3 regions of the Exiguobacterium sp. R-17 genome follow, and region 2 is predicted to be linked to each of the others. Evidence: riboswitches for the same ligand, from Rfam matches in the RefSeq annotation. Region 2 holds a riboswitch; each other region holds the start of a gene.
What was found. A riboswitch is a leader RNA that binds a small molecule or an ion and turns the genes downstream of it on or off. The one in region 2 is predicted to bind thiamine pyrophosphate.
Positions count from the first base shown of each region.

Region 1: linked by a shared signal. The riboswitch ahead of thiD (bifunctional hydroxymethylpyrimidine kinase/phosphomethylpyrimidine kinase) and the one ahead of tenA (thiaminase II) in region 2 are both predicted to bind thiamine pyrophosphate.
Region 3: linked by a shared signal. The riboswitch ahead of ACN9MT_RS08080 (ECF transporter S component) and the one ahead of tenA (thiaminase II) in region 2 are both predicted to bind thiamine pyrophosphate.

Region 1 is NZ_CP184372.1:543,058-550,479, reverse strand. Features, by position in the region: gene ACN9MT_RS02895 (formate/nitrite transporter family protein) at 1-239, opposite strand, end outside; gene ACN9MT_RS02890 (hypothetical protein) at 423-1,025, opposite strand; gene ACN9MT_RS02885 (YitT family protein) at 1,162-2,028, shown strand; gene ACN9MT_RS02880 (CHASE3 domain-containing protein) at 2,230-2,868, shown strand; gene ACN9MT_RS02875 (ArsR/SmtB family transcription factor) at 2,913-3,281, opposite strand; gene ACN9MT_RS02870 (hypothetical protein) at 3,340-3,681, opposite strand; gene thiE (thiamine phosphate synthase) at 3,795-4,433, opposite strand; gene thiM (hydroxyethylthiazole kinase) at 4,423-5,190, opposite strand; gene thiD (bifunctional hydroxymethylpyrimidine kinase/phosphomethylpyrimidine kinase) at 5,171-5,974, opposite strand; TPP riboswitch at 6,090-6,200, opposite strand; gene ACN9MT_RS02850 (murein hydrolase activator EnvC family protein) at 6,265-7,422, opposite strand, start outside.
Region 2 is NZ_CP184372.1:943,609-951,030, forward strand. Features, by position in the region: gene ACN9MT_RS04880 (peptidoglycan DD-metalloendopeptidase family protein) at 1-709, opposite strand, end outside; gene ACN9MT_RS04885 (diacylglycerol/lipid kinase family protein) at 955-1,848, opposite strand; gene abc-f (ribosomal protection-like ABC-F family protein) at 1,916-3,772, opposite strand; gene ACN9MT_RS04895 (DUF1002 domain-containing protein) at 4,048-4,929, opposite strand; TPP riboswitch at 5,123-5,229, shown strand; gene tenA (thiaminase II) at 5,302-5,997, shown strand; gene ACN9MT_RS04905 (hypothetical protein) at 6,049-6,345, shown strand; gene ACN9MT_RS04910 (glycoside hydrolase family 3 N-terminal domain-containing protein) at 6,376-7,422, opposite strand, start outside.
Region 3 is NZ_CP184372.1:1,515,185-1,522,606, forward strand. Features, by position in the region: gene ACN9MT_RS08060 (DEAD/DEAH box helicase) at 1-2,596, shown strand, start outside; gene ACN9MT_RS08065 (glycerol-3-phosphate acyltransferase) at 2,593-3,123, shown strand; gene ACN9MT_RS08070 (GNAT family N-acetyltransferase) at 3,137-4,687, shown strand; gene ACN9MT_RS08075 (50S ribosomal protein L25/general stress protein Ctc) at 4,979-5,650, shown strand; TPP riboswitch at 5,746-5,845, shown strand; gene ACN9MT_RS08080 (ECF transporter S component) at 5,946-6,518, shown strand; gene ACN9MT_RS08085 (ABC transporter ATP-binding protein) at 6,515-7,422, shown strand, end outside.

The DNA.
Region 1 (7,422 bases), 400 kb from region 2:
CCGCCATAAACGATCAAGACGAGTGCCACTCCGAACGTCAATCCACCGACAAGTGTCGCGACAGGTGATTCTGCCATATACAGCCCATTAATTGCTTTTAAGGTAAAAATGATTGCAAATCCAATGAATATCCCCGCTAACATGGCACGAACTAAGTATTCGAGAGGACGCAGTTGTAGCATACGTGTCGACTTGATTGCTTTATTCCGTAATCCTTCTAATGCTTCTACCTCGTTCATTGTAGAAACCTCTCTTTCTTTTGTTCAACACTTCACAATGTTTATTCATTTATTATGATACTTCCATCTTAAGAGATGTTCAAGTCTTGAATCGACCTGTTTTATCGTTTTCATAAAAGAACGAGATGTAAACGATATCATTGTGTCGAGATTGTGAAAAATGCCTTTTCTTGCTTTATACAATTAATTAGTTTGAATCGAAAATCCTGATGCGAAACGCTCGAAAAAGGTTTGTCGTCTGGAGGCATCAAGCACATATCCATCGATGACGACACGATTAAAACGTCCAGACGATGACGTAGCGCGTTCGATGTCAGATGGTGTATAGATGTCGAACGCGCTACGATCTATCTTAAAATCAGCTTTCGAATAGGGATCGGTATAGTGAATTTCAAGATTGGTCAAGTCAGGAATCGTCGAAAATAAAACGAGCGTATGATGCATAAGTACTTTTGATAAGCGAGCGTTCAAGAAATCCTGATTCATTTGTAATGTACCAGTATCGGTCCCGATCCAAGCACGCCGTTCTTTGCCTGTGACGTCATAAGCGAGCCGTAACGACTCTCCTTCGACATCTACCTGTTTTAATTCTGATGAAAACGGGAGTTGTTCAGCTAATTGGCGAACAGCTAATGTATTCATCATGGAAGCACCGACTTGTCTCGCTACGAGATCACCATCATGCCAAATAGATCGTTGGTTTTCTTCGTCTGGTTGTTGAAAAAGACGAATCCCCACCAATACGCCTAAACAAATACAGCCTATAATCAAGAATGTTTTCTTCATTTTCATCACCTTCCTAAAAAAACTTACCCTTTTTCATCTTTTTTCATAAGAAGGGTTGAAATTTTATGCATATGGGCGTACTCTTGCAGGCAGATACTCACAGAAGGAGGAGCATGAGGTCACTCATCATAATGCCATGACTACAACACACCCACAGAAAAAGAGAGTTGAAAAAATCAGTTTTTTAATCATAGGTACGTTGCTGTATTCCCTGTACATCAGCTTACTACTATCTCCAAATGATATCGGATCAGGTGGTATCATGGGGATCACGCTTGTCATTCAAGAGCTTTTCCACACTCCAATCGGATTAACCCAATTGCTCTTAAACATTCCCCTTTTCCTTTTAGGTTTCCGTTTCTTACGAAAGCGATTCATGTTCTTATCTGGCATCATTGTCGTTGCCTCTTCTTTTTTAATCGACTGGATTCCGACTCAGATCGTTCCCGAGTCGTTGAATGATCCGCTTGTTGCCTCCATCTTTGCCGGTCTAGTCTCTGGTCTTGCAATGGCATTGATTTTCTTTGGTGGCGCATCGACTGGTGGACTCGATATTCTTGGAAAGTTTTTCTTTGCTCGTTTTCATAATTGGCCACTTCCTCGCATATTTCTGATGCAAGATCTTGTCATCTATATCTTGGTATGGTGGGTCTTCGATTTGAAACACGTTATGTATGCTCTTATCATGAGCTTCGTTCGCGCCAAAGCTCTTCAAACGGTTTACAGTTTTTATTCCGCTTCTAAGCAATGTATCATTATTTGCGAAAAGGCGGATGAAATAAATGAAGTCATCACAAAAGAACTTGGTCGTGGTGTGACGATCCTTGATGCACGGGGAGGATACTCCAACCGAACGAAGAAAATGGTCTATGTCGTCGTTCAAAATAATGAAATCGTCCGTTTGCAAGAAATCGTTTCTTCTGTCGAACCTAACGCGTTCGTTACGTTCTCAGAAATCCATACTGTTTTTGGGAATTATAAGGAACATTCGTATTCGTTTTAAACTCAAGCGCAGCCTAGCTGTGCTTTTTCTATTTCGTTTACTTTAAAACAGCTTCTCGTATTGCACCAGCTTTCCTGCTTTTTTATTAGGAATACTGATTTTTTTACTTTCTTCTCCCTATTCAAAAAATGGACAGGCTTCACTTTTTTTGCGATAGTAGTTAAGCTTATGACATGTCTATTTATTTAAAGGAATGATTGCATGCACTCACTTTGGCGTCAGCGTATTCTGCTGATCCTTTTGATCAGTTTATTCGCTTCTATCCCAATCATTTACGCCCTATCCGGTTATCGGACGATTGCAACGATAACAGAGCAAATAAAGGATCATGACATACCGTTAATCAATCAAGTGGACCAGTTGGTTGAACATAACCGAGATCGTGCCAATGCGGTGCGTGGTCTTTTATTGTATGAAGATAGTCGTTATCTCGAACAGTATTACTTTTCTACTTCTAAAATTCATGATTTACGAAACAGTCTAAATCAATCGTCGACCACGCCAGGAGCAATCAAGGATTTATTACGTCGCAATAATGTCTGGGAGTCCGAGATTGAACGAGTATTCGTCGTCTATGAGCGTCAGAGTCCAACGGCAGCAAAGCGCCTTGCCAAACAAACGACGCAAACGACACAAACGATTCTCGAGGACTTATCTCGTGTGAAAGATGATTTGTATAAGACACTTCAAGCAAAATTACAACAATCAGATACTTTAGTCGCTACATATAAATGGATGTGTCTCAGTCTCTCTATTCTGTCCTTTTTATTAATTAGTGCGACGATCTTTTTTTCCCACCGGTTCGCACCTAACAAGTCAGACGAATCGTCCTTAGAGTAAACGAAAAGCGCAGCCAAAGCTGCGCTTTTCGTTTACTCTAAAAATTATTCAGATACTGCTTTTCCCTCTTGTACATGCTCCATCGCCATATGAACAAGCGACGACACATGATGGTCATCTAAAGAATAATACACGACTTTTCCATCTTTACGAAACTTGACGAGCCCTTGTTTCAACAGGGAGCGAAGATGATGAGATGCTGTCGCAATCGAGCAGTCGACAGAAGCAGAGACGTCACAAACGCACAATTCCTCTTCGATCGTCAACGCATAAACGATTCGTAGTCGTGTCGCATCTGAAAGGATCTTAAATAATTTTCCGATTTCAAGCGTCGGAATCGTATCAACGACTTGTCCAATCTCAGACGCACGCTGTTCATCAATAGCAATCGTTTCACAACGGGGAATGTCCATGTCCGTCACCTCGTTTCTATTTCTATATTGCACCATGAGAAACAGGACATTTGCAAGTTCAGCGCATCCGCCTACGAATGAGCCAAAATACCAACCATCCCCCTACGTAATCACCGATATCCCAAACGATTCGATTTTGATCGACCGCACGTACACCGATATCGATGATCTTCGTACTCTCCAATCGATTCCTATAACGCTTACGTAATCGAGAAGGAATCGGGAGACGAAGCAGTATTCGATAATAGATGTCTAAGTGGGTGTGTCCCCAAATTTCTGTAGCGATCGAACTTGTCTTGATATACAACGGACGTTTGTAGCGTCTTTCATACTTTTCCTTCAGCAAGAGAGCCATTTCATAAGATACACGATTAGGACGCGGAAATAAAATTTTCCCCAAATGGTAGATCCCCCGATTATCCACGCGAATGATTTGTGGTTCCAATCGATACCGGATCCAATAGCCCCGAAAACGGATCGTCTGCCATTTCAATACAATCACCTCTGAACGGATTATACCCTGTTCTGAAGAGATTGATGCCATTCCCATACAGCATCTGTCATATGTTGTGCAGCACGTCGTCGATCTTCTTTAGCAAAAATTTCCGAGATGACCGCATATCCTTCTAATGGGATAGGAAGAGAAGCGACATTCGTTGCCGTAATTCCACCAATGCCGATTAAAGGTAAGCGCACGGCTTCGCGAATCGCTTGAAGCATCGTGTGTGACATCGAGTCGGCGTCTGCTTTCGATGACGTCGCAAATAGAGAACCTACACCTAAATAAGATGCTCCATCTCGTTCTGCTTCAATCGCTTGCGCGACGGTTGCTACCGATACGCCAATCACAGTGTTCGGTAAGAGACGTCGCGCTGCGGTTAGAGGAATATCTTCTTGTCCGATATGCAAACCAGCTCCGACAAGTAACGCAATATCAATTCGGTCATTGATAATCAAAGGAACATCATGACGATCCGTCAATCTCTTTAACCGGACTGCCTGTTCGAAGAATTCCTTTCCCTGCGCTGTTTTTTCCCGTAATTGTATAATCGTTGCACCACCTAAAATCGCTTCTTCAACGACCGTTTCGATTGCAACTCCCGGATGATATCGACGATCTGTCACCGCATAAATGGAATAATCAATTGACATGTTCTACCACCTCCATCAAATCTTGCTCCGTCATCAGACTGATTGCATTGAACAACTCTCGTTTGAAATTACCTAGACCTTTTTCTGATGCTGCCTGTTCTCCTGCTTTTCCCATGATAAATGTTCCGTGGACTGCTGCCTCAAACGCAGAATATCCTGCACCAAGAAAACTCGCAATCAAAGAAGCTGTCATACACCCCGTACCTGTGACGTCTCCGAGACGCGGCGTACCTACTTGTAGTTCCACTTCGCGCATGCCGTCCGTGATGTAGTCGATTGGACCTGTGACGACAATGACGGACTTTTGTTTACGAGCGAATGCACGAATGATTTCTCGATCCATGATCTCATCACTAGCAGCATCGACTCCTTTTGTTCGTCCATTCTCCCCAAGCAATGTCTTGATTTCTGAAGCATTTCCTTTAACGACCGTACATCCGAGTCTACTCAATTCTTTTGAAAAGGACGTACGCAATGATGTAGCTCCCGCTCCAACTGGATCAAGGATGATCGGAACGTTCAAGCGTCTCGCTTCGCTTGCGGCGAGTCGTTGAGCTGCTTGCATGTCTGCATCAATTGTTCCAATGTTCAAGACAAGAGCTTGCGCAAGTCGAACCATCTCTTCCACTTCGCGAATATCCTCCGCCATGACTGGAGATGCGCCAACGGCGAGTGTGACATTGGCGCAATCATTGATCGTGACTGTGTTCGTCAAATGATGAATGAGTGGTTTGTGTTTAAGAATGGTCGTAAACATGTGTATCCCTCCAAAGTGAATGAAAATGATGTGTCGGTCCAATCCCTTGTCCGAGAGCAAATCCATGACGAATCGCCTCTGTAACATACTTCTTGGCCTGACGTACACTGTCCGGTAAAGCTTCTCCAAGTGCCATCCGTGCCGCAATCGCTGCAGATAAGGTACAGCCTGTTCCATGAGTATGTTGATTATCTAACCGATCTGATGTGAAACGGTATTCCTCTTGCCCGTCCCATAATAAATCCGTGGCAGCTCCCGGTAGATGTCCACCTTTTAGCAAGACGGCTCCAGTCTTCATAGCCAACTGATGCATCGCCAGTCGCATCTCCTCTAGATTAGTAACTGACTGCCCTGTTAAGCGCTCTGCTTCCGGTAAATTTGGTGTGACGAGTGTCGCAAGTGGCAGTAACTCCGCGATTAGTGCTTCCTCTGCCTCCGTCCGCAATAGGGCATGCCCGCCTTTTGCGACCATGACAGGGTCTAGTATGATCGGAACTGTCTGTTTGCGAAGATGTGTTGCAATGACGTGAATCGTTTGTGCATTCGAGACCATACCGATTTTGATAGCATCCACACGAATATCTGAAAAGATTGAAGCTAATTGGGCATCAACGATTTCCGATGATAACTCTTCTACTGCTTGAACGCCCAGTGTATTTTGAGCCGTTACCGCCGTCAAAACACTCATCCCATAAACGCCCAATGCCGAAAATGTCTTTAAATCTGCCTGAATTCCAGCTCCACCACCGGAGTCAGATCCCGCAATCGTCAATACATGTTTCATATTTTTCTCACCTTTCCATCGAGCAATGTAAGGGAGTTGTTACCGACAAAAAAAGCGTCGACCGCTGTAAAAAAGCAGTCGACGCTATACGAAATCGTTATCCAACCATTTCGGTATCCGTTCGGCTCAACTTTCCTACGCTGGTATTATCCAGTTCAGGTAATAGGGTCGAAAACAGATTGGTTTTCCTCTCAGCCGGATTCCTCCAGCTCCCCTAGTTGCTCAAGTATTCATTTCGCCTTAACTGTAGCATAGCGGCAAGAAAAAAACGAGCCGAAGCTCGTTTTGAATTATAGGTATGCTAATGGATTAACTGCATTCAGAGGAGAAGAGGCACTGTACTGATAGCCTCCGACATGTAGTTCGAAATGCAAGTGTGGTCCTGTTGAATTCCCAGTACTACCAAGTGTTCCAACTTGCTGACCTTGAGAAACTGTTTGTCCTGCATGAACAGATAATGAACTCATATGAGCGTAGACTGTCGTATAGACTTTCCCGTCAAGGAAGTGAGAAATCATGACGTGATTTCCATAAGGCCCACCACCTGAAGCTGTAATGACCGTTCCAGCTGCTGCTGCGACGATTGGTGAGCCGACCGAACCACTGAAATCGACACCATTATGGAACGTATAGCCGTTCGCACCGCTTGCTGGTCCAAACCCTTGTGATACGCCACCAGAAGATGGACGAACGAATTTCCCACCGCTCGAAACAACGGGTGGGGCAACTGAAGTAGGTGATTCTGAACTCTTACCTGCTTGTTTTGCTGCTTGAGCATTCGCTTTAGCGGCTTTTTCAGCTGCTGCTTTCTCGGCTGCTGCTCTTTCAGCCGCTACTTTAGCTGCTGCCTTCGCTGCCGCAATCGCACGTTCTTGAGCTTCAAGTGTGGCTTGTAGTTCTTTCGCGTCTAGAAGTTCTGTCGTAAACTTCGTCTTACCTTTTCGTAATTTTTTAAGCGTAGCACTGCGTTCTTTCATTTGAACTTTCAACGCTTTTTTTTGTTCGATTAATGTTTTCTTCTCTTCAACCTGCTCCGCCTTTTTTTCAACGAGCGCTTGTTTTGCTTCCGCTAGCTTTTGTTGGGTTGCGATGTAATCCGAAATCATTTTATCATCTTGCTCCGCGATTTTTTTCCCTGCCATGACACGACTAAATAAATCACCTAAATCCTTCGATCCAAAAATGACTTCTTCCCATTTGATTGAGTTTCCATCGTTTTCTTGGAAGACACGTAGACGATCACCGAGTAGTTCTTCTTGTTTTTTCAACATCTCTTCGTAGCGAACGATGTCTGCTTTTAATTCATCGATTCGCAAATTCAATTTCTCGATTTGTTTATTTTTTTCGGAAATCTGAAAAATCTTTTCGTTGATCGCTGCATCGATTCGATTGATTTGACGTTGTTCTTTCGAAATTTTCGACTCTTGTTTTTTAATTGCTTTTTCTAA
Region 2 (7,422 bases):
AGTAATTGAGTGGATTAACGCTGTTTGCTGCAGACGTTCCACTGTAGACGTAAGAGCCGCGGTGCATTTCAAAATGCAAGTGAGCACCAAAGGCATTTCCTGTCGCGCCGACTGTCCCGATTTTTGTTCCTTTAGCAATCGTTTGTCCAACAGAAACAGCACGGCTGTTCATATGTGCGTAAACTGTCGTGTACTGGATGCCGTTAACCGTATGCGTCATCATGACATGATTACCGTATGCACCGTAGTAACGAGACGTGATGACCTTTCCAGCAGCTGAAGCATAGATAGGTGTACCCGTCGGAGCACCGATATCAATACCATTGTGGAACGTGTAACCATAAACACCGCTTGCCGCACCGTATCCTTGTGTGATCGGACCGCTTGCTGGACGCGAAAAACCAGTCGTTGCTTTTGTTGAAGTCGTCGTACTGTACTTTTTAACATATGTAGAAGAAACGTAGCGTGATGCGCCGCCGTATGAAATTTTTGTCCATGAACCAGAAACACCGAGATAATTGAATGTCTGTCCTGTATTGACGCTACCGACGATTTTATAAGCCGTTGATGGACCTGTCCGGACGCGTAGTCCGTCTGCCATGACTTTTACTTTATATGTCGTTGCGGCCTCAACTTTCGAAGCACTCGTTGTAGCAAAACCTGAAACTACCAAAGCTGTCATTGTCATTGTTGTAAGCAAACGTTTCATTAAGTGTATTTCCTCCTTAAAAATCTGAAGCGACAGAACTGATCATTACAAAATTGTAAGATTTTATGTATATTTATTTATTTTAAAGAATGATTTTTCGTCTGAGATGATTATAGCATCGTCAATAACACAAAAATATTTCAAATATATTTCAAAATTACGCTTTGTTAACATATATTGTAATGGATTTTAAAGTAAAAAAAGAAACCGACAAATCGTCGATTTCTTTTTTTACTCGTATAACGTTAGCCAGCAGAGAATGGTGAATATACAGTAAGATGTTGAGGGAGTACCTCGACAGTCACAGGAACATGACCTGCCGTATCACCATCGGCATTGATTGGTAACTCTTCTTTCGAACGAATCTCGACACGTGTCGTCGTGAAGTGTTCGATTTGATCCGCCTTTGATAACCCACCCGTGATGAGTTTAGGTAATGCTTGAAGCGCATCAAAGAATCCGAGCTTCGTAATGATGAATCCATGCAGTAATCCATCGTCGACTTTTGCTTCTTCCGCAAACGATTCGAATCCACCAACGGAATTCGTCAAGGCGATGATTAACAAGTGGGCTTCTCCATCAAATTGTTTTTCGGCAGAGTTGATTTTGATTGGATAAGGACTATGATCCTTAAAGGCTTTCAAACCTTCAATGAAATAAGCGACCGATCCAAGTGACGTTTTCTGTTCGATGCTCACTTCTTCGACGGCTTCCGCAATCAGACCAACCGCAATGACGTTCATGAAGTAATGATCATCATATTTACCGATATCAAGCGGGCGGGCAGGGGCATCAGCTAATATCTGAATCGCCTCTTCGGGGTCCGTCGGGATGTGTAACGCGCGTGATAAATCATTGACCGTTCCAAGCGGTACGATCCCAAGTGTTGGACGATGTGGTTGCTCGGCAATTCCAGTAATGACTTCATTGACCGTTCCATCACCACCCATGGCGATGACGGCGTCGTAATTAGACTGGGCGGCATGACGTGCGAATTCCGTTGCATCGTGTTCTTTTTCCGTGAATCGAACGTCGACGGTTTGAAAGCGAGTAGCAAGCGTCTCTTCAGCGAGCGTCGCGTGTTTTTTTCCGAGTTCTTTACCAGAAGACGGGTTGATGATCAACATAGCTTGAGACAAGATGAATTCCTCCTTTGACGTATCTGTTCCTATTTTCCCGAGTCAAAGAAGGACTAATCATTTTAGTTCAAGTTTCTAAAATTAAACGTTCATACAAACCTTCAATTTTTCGTAACAATGCTTCTTTTTCCATCTCGACCGTCATCCATTCTTCTTCCGCGGATACATGAGAAAGAACGGCATCAAGATGTACGACTTGAAGTTCCAACTCTTCTATTTGCTGTTCAATGGACTGTTCTTTCGCAGGTGCTTTCGAACGCTTTGAAATTTTCGATTTCTTCTCATGATTTATCTGAGGTGGTGTGCCATGACTGGCTTGTCGTTTCTCCACTGCATAAGCATAGTTTCCAGTATACGAAGTAATTTGATGGTCAAGCCAAATGATTTTTGGAAAAAGACGATTCAAGAAATAGCGGTCGTGTGAGACGGCGATCAATGTACCAGAAAAATTCTCGAGTGCTTCTTCAAGCGTCTCTCTTGATTCAATATCTAGATGATTCGTCGGCTCATCGAGAATCAAAACGTTGATCGACGAATGAACGAGTACGGCAAGCTGCAATCGAACACGTTCTCCTCCGCTTAGTGACAAAATAGACCGAAAGACAGTCGGTCCGAAAAACAGGAACCGGGCAAGAATATGGCGGGCTTCCGCTTCTGGAACGGCAATGCGGTCTCTAAACCAGTCGATTAAGCGAGCATCCTCCTCGAAATGAGCATGTTGGGACAAGTAACCGATCCGGTTCGATGGTCCACGCGTGAGCGTGCCTGCGTCTGGTGACAATTCATCAAGCAACAGTGCGAGCAACGTCGATTTCCCGCTCCCATTCGTTCCGACGATTGCAACCCGATCTTGAGCCATGATTTCGAACGAGACAACATCGAAAATGCGACGGGAATCGTAAGCGAAAGAGAGCTCTTCAGCGCGAAAGACGACTTGACTCGTATGATCGGTAGAAGAAAAAGAGACATCAGCGGTTTTGGCTTCGAGTTGCGGTCGTTTGATCCGTTCGATTCGCTCGAGTGCCCGCTCCATCGATTTTGCTTTACGGAATAATTTCTCACTCGGTGGAGATGCTTCGTTTGCCCACTGCCGTAGTCGACGAATCGCTTCCTTCATCTTCTTGATTTTTTTCTGTTGCTCCTGATAGGCGTGGAACTGTTCCATCAAGCGACGTTCTCGTTCGACGACGAACGCACTGTAGTTCCCTAGGTAGGAGGTCAGTTCACCATCTTCGAGCTCGACGATCGAGGTGACGACGGCGTCTAAGAAGACCCGGTCGTGAGAGACGAGCAGGATAGTTCCAGTGTAGTCCCGTAAGAATTGTTCTAACCATTCAACGGCAGCTAAATCAAGATGGTTCGTCGGCTCATCAAGGATCAGGAGGTGTGGTTCCATCAGCAACATGCGACCGAGGCAAATCTTCGTTTGCTCACCGCCGCTCAACTGATGGAAAGGGCGAGTGAGTAACGGACGTAAATGTAATCCGTTCACCATGCGCTCGATCTTCGAGTCGAGTAGATAGCCATCTTTTTGTTCGAATGCATTTATCGCTTCCGCATATCGAACGAGTAGTGCATCCAGATCATCTGGCGCTGTCGCCATCAAAAGCTCCAACTGTTGCATCCGAGAACGGATTGCGAGGATCTCTTCAAACGCCGTCCAAAGGACGTCGAGTCCGGTCATTGTCTCGGCATAAGTGGGAAGTTGTTCCAAGTAGCCAATCGTCAAACCGTTCTTTTGATAGATGACGCCACCGTCCGGTTGGTCAAGGCGAGCAAGTAAGCGGAGTAATGTCGTTTTACCACTTCCGTTTCGTCCAATCAGACCGACACGATCGTGTTCGTTTAAGAAGAGGGAAACGTCCGTTAAGATCGTTTCGCCTCCGAATTGTTTTGTCAGATGTTGAATGTCGCAAATCATCATAATGAGTTGATCCTTTCGCGCGCATTAAAAAAAGGAGAGCGCAAATAGCACTCTCCCTAGTGTGTGAAAGATGCGCTTTGCTGTATTTTTCAATCATGAAGTTCTAAAAAGGGCAGACGGGTGCCTTAGAACGCCATTCCATGAAAAATCGCGCGCAACCGATACAATTGTTCCATTAACCAATGTTTGCACGCGGCAAAGTCCATCATTTCACACCACCTTTCGTTTCAGATACAATCAGTTTACCATTATCTTGTTAATTGCGGAAGTCTGAATTATTTGAACACACCAGCAATCGAGCTGAAGAAGTCACTCAGACCATCAAATAATTTAGCGAAGAATCCTTTTGTCTCCTCGGACGTTGCAAACGAATGGATGTCTTGACCAGCATTTTTCAGTCCACTCTCGATTTGCCCCCAGTTGATGTTCGCTTGCTCCATTTGATTGAATAGATTCGTCAACCGATCCATCTGTGCGTCAGACAGTTGGATGTTGTTGTTTTGAATGACTTGGACGATCAGGTTTTCGATCTCAACTTTTGTTTCCGGTTTTTGATTCGCGATTTCGGCCTTGATCTCATTCATCAAATCAGCGACTTTATCTGTCCCGACTGTCTTCCCGACGTCTGATGTGACCGATAATTCTTGCTGTGCTAAATCTTTCCGTTCGTCACTCAGCTTGATTCCGGTCTCAGCCGAAGTTTGATCATAGGCTTTCATGATTCCTGTCAGTGCCGATGTTCCAGTCACTTTATAAGGAGAAGTGATCGTGATGTCGGCATCTTTGACACCTGCCGTGACGAGAGCGTTCAAGTACATATCCTTCGTCACCCACGTGATGTTTTCCGTCGCAACGGAAAGTCCGTCCCCTTTTTCCGTCAATTCGATCTTAGCGGATGAATACATGTTGCCGCCCTTTTGTGACTGGGGAATGTTTTTCCCGAGGTATTTTTCTTCGTCTGCAGAGGTTGCGATGATCGGTGTGATACCTTCTGGTGCATTGAGACGTGAAAGTACCCAAGCCTTATCTTTTGCGCCGAGTGACTCCCCGAGAGTGACGATCGTTTTATCAACGACTTGCTCGGCGGATGCGGCTGTCGGAAGTAATAAAGCAGAAGCGATAACGGCTGACGCCATGATTTTTGTTGGTGTATGCATAATGAAATCCTCCAATTGTAAGTAACAGAATGAATTATAGTATCAGGTACTAAAATTAGTGTACGAGAACGAAAGAAGTTCGGAATCGGTCTGTAGATGGAGACGATATCCGCCTTCTGACACTCCATAGTATAGCGAAAAGAGGACAACTTGACTTCCATTTTCAGCATACTATAGTGGATTTGAATCGAATAATGACCACTAGGGGAGTCGGTTGACCGACTGAGACGAACGAAGACGTTCGGACCCTTTGAACCTGATTAAGTTCGTACTTACGGAGGGAAGTGGCGTCAAGTCTTGTTCTTCTTGCGCCATGCCCGTGTGTTTCGGGGTGGTGTTTTTTCGTTTCATAAAAACGAGGAGGATGAGATCATGACATTCACACAAGAAATCAAACAAGCAGCACAAGCGTATTGGGACAGTAGTTTTACGCACCCATTCGTTCAAGGAATCGGCGAGGGAACGTTACCGCTCTCGAAATTTCGACATTATGTCATGCAGGATGCGTATTACTTAAAACACTTTGCGAAGATTCAAGCGAAGGCAGCGTCAAAAGCAGATGACTTTGCGACGATCGCGACACTTGCCGAGCACGCGACTTCGACATATGGGGCAGAACTGAGCTTGCATCAATCATTTTTCGAGCCGCTCGGTATCACAGAAGCAGACCTTGAAGCATTTGAACCGGCACCAACGGCATATGCTTACGTCTCACACATGCATCATGCGAGTGAAGGGACGCTTGGTGAGACGATTGCTGCCATCTTGCCATGTTACTGGTTGTATTATGAAGTTGGACAACAATTATTGACGTGTACACCGGATGAAAAAATCTATCAGCAATGGATCGACACATATAGTTCGGAATGGTTCGAAAAGGTCGTCTTTGAACAGATTGCACGGCTTGATACGTTGGCGGAACAAGCAAGCCCGACTGAACGAGAGCGGATGAAACGGCATTTCGTGACGAGCTGTTATTATGAGTTGCTGTTTTGGCATATGGGATGGACGGAAGAAACGTTTACGTCGATTTACGAGACGATTCCAGCACGGACGGTATCTTCCTAAAGAGTTGAATGGTAGAATTAGGTATAACATTTAGCGGAAGTAGGGGTAGAAATGGAAATCATCGTGATCATACTCGCGATCAGCGCCGCGTATGCCGTGCAACGAATGCTGGGTAAAGTCAAAGTAAGATTTATTGGATATATCATTCCAACGTTAATCGTGTTGTCCGGTATATCCGCTACGACTCGAAACTTCAAGGTAGCATATAGCATGGGGAGCTACATTTCTGCTGTTCTTGTCATTGTCGTCTATGCATTACTGACCTATTGGTTATACCGCGTCTACCATCGTGCGAAAGAAGAAGCGGATTATCCGTATCAATCGTTAAAAGACCGAGGCATCCTTTAAAGGAGTCTCGGTCTTTTGTGTATCATGTTCTCATTTTTTCCAATTTTTAAAGCCGTCACCAAATTCGAGATGCAGTTGATCGGTAAAGATACCGTTCTGAAAGACTGGTACATCAACAGGTAGAGTGCCTTGGGGCTTAAACGTTCCGAAAATCGCTCGGATACCGGCAGGGAGGTTCGGTCCCGCTGATTTCAGATTGCCTGCTTCGGAGTCCGGTCCGTTCGGATCCCCTTTAAAACCATAGACGAGGACGTGTGCCGGTGCGTCCGGTTGAACGGCGACATCGTATGGATTGCGGAGGCTAAGCAAGACGGATGGTATATCTGTTTGTTTCGCATACCGGAAGATTGAAGCCGGAATCGCTTGCTCTGGTGCAGTAGGCAGTAGTTTGGCACTCGTATTGACGTTTGAACCGACGATGATGTAATCTGCTGCATCGAGTTGTGCCCGTAGTGTCGGGTTTTGGTCGAGCGGTAGCGTAGTAGCCGAGTAATTCGCTGTCGTTACGTGCCAGTTCCGGTTCTTAGGCAGGGAAGCAATCGTCTTTTTCATGCTGTCCGTTTGATCCGTCGCAGGGGCGATCACAAGAACGTTTGCATTCTTTTTCGGCTTGAAGGGTAACGTCCGCTGATCATTTTTCACGAGTGTGACCGCGGCTTCCGTCATCGCGCGTTCTTTTGCTTTATGTTCGGGACTACCGACGATTTGGTTCGCTTGCGCGAGTTTATCTGCTAAGGATGTCGTATCCGTCGTGCCATTCCATATTCCGCGTTCTGCCTTCAGCGTCAGGATCCGCTCGACCGATTGATCGATCCGTTCCTCTGACAGACGTCCGTCTTTGACTGCTGCAATCACGTCCTTAAAAATCTGGTCGAGTTTTGTGACATCCTGCTCGGAACGAAGAATCGTCGGCATGAGCGCGATGTCGACACCGGCGTCAAATGTTTTCAGAACGGCTTCTGATTCCGTAAAATTGTCGGCGATCGCCTGCATATTCAAAGCATCCGTGATGACGATGCCATCGTAGCCGAGTTTTTCGCGCAGTACGCCCGTGATGACGTCATCCGACAATGTCGC
Region 3 (7,422 bases), 570 kb from region 2:
CAGTGAACGTAAAATCAAACAGATGTCTGATGCCTATGCCTTTCGACGGGGAAAGAAGTATGTCGCTGCCCGAAAGGTCACGTTACACAATTACCGGATGGGTGACGAGCTAATTGAAGCGAGCGTAGACGGTGAGGAACGATTCACGGTGACGGTCCGCGTCAAGGCGCACGGCGTCGACGCTGGATGTAACTGTCCGTCGCTTGCGATGGATACGTCATTTTGTGGACATATCGTCGCTGTTTTGCTGGCGATGCATCATGTGCAGGCACACGGCACACCAACACCGCTCTCGCCGCAAATCCGCCCTTTTACGGCAATTCAAGTCGACGACGCAGGCGCGCGCAACTATTTACGCAGTCTCACACCTGATCGTCGGGTGGCGATCCATTTCGAACTGACTGGACCCGTCGTGACGCTCAAACGATTGACGGATAAACAGCAGCATCAACTGTCCCTGCCCTACTTCGATCGTTTGCTTGGACAGACGGAGTATTTGCAGCGGGTTGCGGATGTTTCGTTCAGTCCTGATTTACAGGAACGGATCGTTTCCGGTACGCCGATCGTTAAGCTCCATCTCGATCGAACGGCTCAGAAAGTTGAAGTCCGCGTGTCGTTTGATTATCAAGGGATTCAGCTGAATCCACTCGACGAGACGATTTATGCTGGACGGGATCAAGTAACGGAGCAAAGTGTCTTACGCTATTTACGTGAATTCCAAGCGACACCATCGAATTCGCACTATGTCATCACCAGTGATGCCGCGCAGTATGCTTTTTTGCGGAGTCTGCTTGACGAACGGGTTGCGCTCGGTCAACTGGAGTTATTTGCAACGCAAGCCATCCGAACGACGTTACCAAAAGGACCCTTTCATCCGCGGATCGAAGTCGACGTGACAGACCGCCTCGACTGGCTCGTCTTCAACTTTTCGATGGATGGAATTCCGGAAGACGAGCTGAAACGTGTCCTGAAGTCGCTCATCTTACAAAAACGCTATCACCGCTTGAAATCCGGACAGTTCGTATCTTTAGAGGCACGGGCCTTTCAGCAGTTGCAACGGGTTCTCGCCCAGATGGAAGCGAGTGAACGCGACTTACGCGACGGACGACTCGTCTTACCTGCCGTCCGGAACATGAAGCATCTGATCGGTGCCTCCATCCTGCATCTCCATGCCGATTTGCTCGAGAAATGGTTCGAATTGAAATCCGGACAAGGATTCCGGCTCGACTTGCCGAATTCGTTAGAGTCACAACTCTATCCGTATCAACGGACGGGCATTCAATTTCTGAAGAATTTGGACGCGCACGGATGTCACGGCATCTTGGCCGATGAGATGGGGCTTGGAAAGACAATTCAAGCGATTGGTTATGTAGCGACGATTTCAGATAGTCGTGCACTGATCGTCGCACCAGCATCACTGCTCCGCAACTGGGAGGCGGAACTGAAGCGCTTTTTACCCGGTCGACCGGTTCATGTCGTGACGGGATCTCAAACTAGCCGACTTTCCGAACTGGAGTACTTGGCTGAAAACACAGTGACGATCGTCTCCTACACGACGCTTCGGACCGACGTCCGTCGCCACCCTGTATATGACGTCGTTTTCTTTGATGAAGCACAGCACTTGAAGAATCCGCAGTCACAAACGGTCAGTCAACTGCGACATCTGCAAGTAAAACGCCGGTTCGCCTTGACGGGAACACCACTTGAGAATCGACCGCGCGATATCTGGTCGATTTTCCATGTCTTGTTTCCGGAATTACTGCCGGATTTAGCGACGTTTGAGAAATGGTCGTTTGATGACATGCAACAATTCATTCAACCATTTTTATTACGGCGTGAGAAAAAAGATGTCTTACAGGACTTACCAAAGAAGCAGATCGAGCATCATTATGTCGAGCTCGGACCGAATCAAAAACGGTTATATGCGTCGTATCTCGCCAAATTGCAACTCGAGACGCTGCAGCATTTAGACGAAACGAAACGTGAAGATCGTTTGAAGTTACTGGCGGGCTTAACGCGGTTGCGGCAAATTTGCAACGATCCGGGATTATTCGTCGAGGGGTACACAGGGGAAGCAACGAAACGAACGCGTCTGCTCTCACTGATTGCAGAAAAACGAGCAGCCGGAAAACGGATCTTGATCTTCTCACAGTATACGCAAATGCTCGAGCGCATTCGTTCGGATCTCGCGCAACGTCACCTCCCCCACTTCCTATTGACGGGTGAGACACCGCTCGAAGACCGGGTCGCGTTATGCGACCAGTTCAATGACGGTGAAGTCGATCTCTTCTTGATTTCGCTGAAAGCTGGTGGAACGGGACTCAACCTCGCCTCCGCTGATACCGTCATCCTGTTTGACAGCTGGTGGAATCCGGCCGTCGAACAACAGGCAGCCGATCGCGCCCATCGGCTTGGACAACAGTCTGACGTGACGGTCATCAAATTGCTGACACGCGGAACGATCGAAGAGAAGATGACGGAATTACAAGATCGAAAAGCCAAAATGGTCGATGCCGTCCTGACGGCTCCAGACAGTGACGCCTTGACCGTCAAGGAACTCGTTCATCTCGTAACGACAAAGGAGGAACAACGGTGATCCTTGATCTCCTGCTTGGTTATCTCATCGGTAGCATTTTAGGTGGTACGCTCTTTAAGTACATTAGTCGTACCGATTTGGCACAGGTCGGTTCCGGAAACATCGGTGCCCGCAATGCCCATCGTGCCGGTGGGCTTCCGGCTTTTTTATTCGTTTATCTGTTTGATGCCGCGAAGACAGTCTTTGCGTTGCAGATCACTGACACGTTTTATCCGGTCGCCCTCGCCGTGCTCATCGGTCACTTGTTTCCGTTGTTTCATCCACGACGCGGCGGTAAAGGGTACGCTGTATTTTCCGGAATCGTCTTCGCTATCACGCCATGGGCATATCTTGCCGGATTAGGCATACTCGGTTTGTCTTATCTCGTAACGAAAGATAGTGTCAAAGCGGGCCTTATTCCGGTCGTTTTACTTCCGTTACTACCCGTCTTCTTAGACGCAGGGTCAGTCAATATCTTGTGTACCGTTACCGTAAGTCTACTTGTCCTGTGGGCTCATGATGCACTCCACAAGCCAGCCATTACATAAGGAGGACGTCTCCATGATCGACTTTTCCATTGCAACTGCGGACGACGCGGAAGCAATCCATGAATTGAACTACCTCACCTTTACAGAAGAGATTCCGCAACATCAACCGAACATCGAACGGAAACGAATTGATCGATTCCATGATCAGAACACTTACTTGATCGGTAAGGAAGACGATCGACTCGTCGCAATGATCGCCATTCGAAAGCATCGTCCCTTTTCGCTTGAAGAAAAGGGCGTGACGCTAGAAGAGACACTGACGGACCCAGCGGAAATCCGCTTACTTAGCGTTCGTCCCGAATACCGCAATAGTCGTACGTTCATGCAATTGATGCGCTTTTTAATGGTCTACCTCGAGCGGGAGACGATTGATCATGTCTATATCAGTGGTACGACGCGGGAAGCAAAACTATACGCGCGGTTCGGCTTCACACCGATTGCAGCTACGCTTGGTAGTGGTGACGCCCAGTTTGTACCGATGTTGTTGTCGCGCGCAACATACGAACGATCCGTCATCGCGGATGTCTTACGTCCCCTGCATTTTCTAGCCGGTCCGGTCGAGGTTGCGCCGACGGTCCGTCAAGCGGCGCAACAAGCACCGCGTCCACACCGGACGGCCTCGATGCGGCAGCTCGATCAAGATTTACGTGGCCGAATGTGTCAGTTGCTGGATTTGCCACATGTCTCGATGGCCGTCGGCAGCGGTACGCTCGCCAATGATATTGTCGCGCAACAACTCACTGGACATGGATTAATCCTGAACGGCGGCGAGTTCGGTCAACGCTTGATTGATCACGCGGCACGTGCCGGCAAGTCCTTTGATGTCCATACGCTTCCCCCCGGTCACCCGATCGACTTGAAGCAACTCGCTCATCAATTGAGGCAAACGGCATACAACTGGATCTGGTTGACGCATTGTGAGACGTCAACGGGTGTTCTCTATGATCTTGATGCAGTAAAAGTGCTGTTAGATCAACGAACCGCACTCGTCGTCGATGCGATCAGCGCTGTTGGAACCGGACGTTTCTCATACGCTGGTTGCAAATTCGTCACGACTGTTTCCGGGAAAGCGATTGGTGGTTTACCGGGTCTTGCGTTCATTGGTCACGCAGATCGCGTCCTACCTTCTCTCTGTATTCCCCGTTATCTGGATTTAGGACTCTATGCGGAAGGGGTTGCCTTTTCCGGCTCGTCGAACCTGTTGCTTGCCTGTCAGGCAGCGCTTGATGCCCTCGATCTTAATCAAGCAGCAATCAAGATGACCTATCTCGAACAAGCCGTCCGCGCAACTGGATTCCAACTCCTCGCACAACAAGAAGCACAAGCGCCGGGAATACTGACGATCGTTCATCCGTCCGCAACCGCTTTAGGCGACGCTCTGCGCATTCAGGGGTATCACGTCCAGTACGAAAGCGACTATCTCGTTTACAATCAGTGGCTGCAAATTTCGACGATGGGACAGACGACGATGCGGCAAATTGAACGCCTCGTTCGTGTTTTAGTTCGTGAAAATCAACGAATCATCATAAAGAATGAAAAAAACGAAAGACCTCTCAACCCCTGATTTCAAGCGGTTTGGAGGTCTTTCGACTTCAAAAAGATAAAAAAAGAGGTTTATGGATTTAAAACATAGGGGTATAAACTCATTAGCACCGCATCAAACCGGTGACTTACTCACACATGTTTCTCAATATCAGCGTAATGACCTGGGAGAGAAATGCAAAGTCACGAAAGCGTCAGATTCATGAGAGTCTGAAACCGATTGTCTTAGCATGATTCATATTGTTCAGGATTCGTCCTGCTCCTACATTCATTACCTTTTGAGGGCTATACCAAATTCAAGGGGGAAATGAACATGTCAGTTAATTTAACAGCCGAAAAACGCGAGGTACGTCCACGCTCACTCCGTAAACAATTGCGTCATGAAGGAAAAGCTCTTGGCGTCGTGTATGGTTACAAAGTGGAAAGTACACCAATCGCATTTGAAGAAAAAGAATTGCTTAAAATCGTCCGAGAAAACGGTGAAAACGTCTTGATTTCACTCAAACTCGACGGTAAAAATATTAACGTCTTGATCAATCGCCGTGATATGGATGTCTTCACACCAACAGTCGATCACGTTGAATTCATCGCCGTGAAAATGGATGAAGAAACAGAAGTCGAAGCAGACGTTGTACTTGTTGGCGAAGCAGCCGGTGCAAAAGTTGGTGGTTTCCTATCACAAACACTCTTTAAAGTAACAGTCGCCGCTACACCAGATAAATTACCAGAAAACGTCGAAGTCGACGTCACGAACCTCGAAATCGGCGATTCGATTTCTGTAGCCGATCTTCCAGAACAAAAAGATTTCCGCATCGTTACAGAAGGCGATATTCAAGTCGCAGCTGTCGTCGAATCGACACTCGAGCAGGATCTTGAAGAAATCGAGGAAGCAGAGGCACAAGCAGAAGCTGGCGAAGACAACGAAGCGGAAGCAACAGAAGCGTCTTCAGAAGAAACAGCTGAAGAGAACGAAGACAATAAATAAGTCGTTTAAAGATACGCCCTTTGCGGCGTATCGTTTTTTTGTGTCTTGACAACAGACGCTGGATTGCCTAAAGTGAACAGCGTATCACCTATTACCATATCCACTAGGGGAGCCCAATTGGCTGAGACGATTCACTTCGGACCCTTCGAACCTGATCTAGTTCATACTAGCGTAGGAAAGTGGAGCGATCACATCCAATGACTCCTGCTGCGCGCAGTTTTTCTGAGGACCGCTCTCTTTTTTACGGAGGGCGGTCTTTTTTGGCGTCTCCCCCATTCAAAGGAGGACGTATCTAATGCAACACTGGAAAATGAAAGAAATCATGGTCATGATGATGCTCGCCGTCGCTTGCGGCGTCATCTATCTTGGTTGGTCAACACTCTGGTTACCGATCTCAGCGATCTTCGGTCCTGTCGGTGCCAACTGGATGTTTGGCATCTGGATCATTGCGAGTCCGCTCGTCGCAGCAATCATTCAAAAGCCAGGTGCCGCTTTAATTGCGGAAGTCGTCGCGGCAGCCGTCGAACTGTTCACAGGTAGTCATTTTGGTTTATCCGCTCTTCTGATCGGAGTCTGCCAAGGACTTGGTGCGGAACTCGTCTTCGCGATGACGCGTTACCGTCGTTATGACACATGGACCTTGATGTTATCGGGTGTCGGAGCCGCGATTGGTAGCATCGTTTATAGTCTAATCGCGAACGGATTCGGTTACTACACAACGACGACGTTGCTTGCGACAACTGGCTTACAATTGATCAGCGGCGCATTACTCGGTGGCTTGCTTGCAGCCATTCTCGTCCGTCGCCTTGTTGCGACTGGTGTCTTGAACGGGTTTGCGGCAGGACGTGCGAAACGAGAAATCGCATGATTACTGTCGACGACCTCAGCATCCGCTATCCCGGTCAGATGAAATCGGTGCTCAATCATGTATCGCTGACGATTGAGCAAGGGACGACCCTTCTGCTCGGACGAAGTGGGAGTGGCAAGACGACATTACTTCATGCCCTTGCCGGACTGACACCGGAAACGATTGAAGTCGAACAGACTGGTACCGTTACCCGGTCCGGTTCGGTCGGAATCTTGTTTCAAAATCCAGAAGAACAGTTCTGCATGGAGACGATCGGACGCGAAATCGCTTTTAGTTTAGAAAATCGCTCGATTCCGCACGTGGAGATGGATGAACGAATTGAACGCTTACTCGCACTCGTCGGTCTCCCCCTTCCCTTCTCGACACCGATCGCGAGTCTATCCGGTGGAATGAAACAGCGTCTCGCGCTCGCAGCGGTCCTAGCACTTGAGCCGACGATCTTATTACTCGATGAACCAACGGCTCAGATTGATCCAATCGGACAACATGAGCTGATGGCGTTGATTTTTCGGATTCAAAAAGAACACGATTTAACGATCGTCTTGATCGAACACCAACTCGATGTCTGTTTGTCGTACGTCGACCAGGTCGTCTTGCTTGAGGACGGATCGATTACTGCGACAGCAGATCCACGGGATCTGTTCCCCCAGGATTACAAAGAGCTTCAAACGAAAGGTATTGCCGTTCCCTCTTTGTATCCGTATACGTTAGAGACATTACCCATAGATGGACCGCAAGCGGCGCGACTTCATGTGCCTTCCACCGTCGCTACAGCTGGTCGCTCTTTGTTACACGTCGCTGCATTATCGACGAAAGCACCATATCCGCTGACCGATGCGACATTTTCCCTGCAGACAGGAGAATGGGTGATGCTGCTTGGGGCAAATGGATCCGGGAAAAGTAC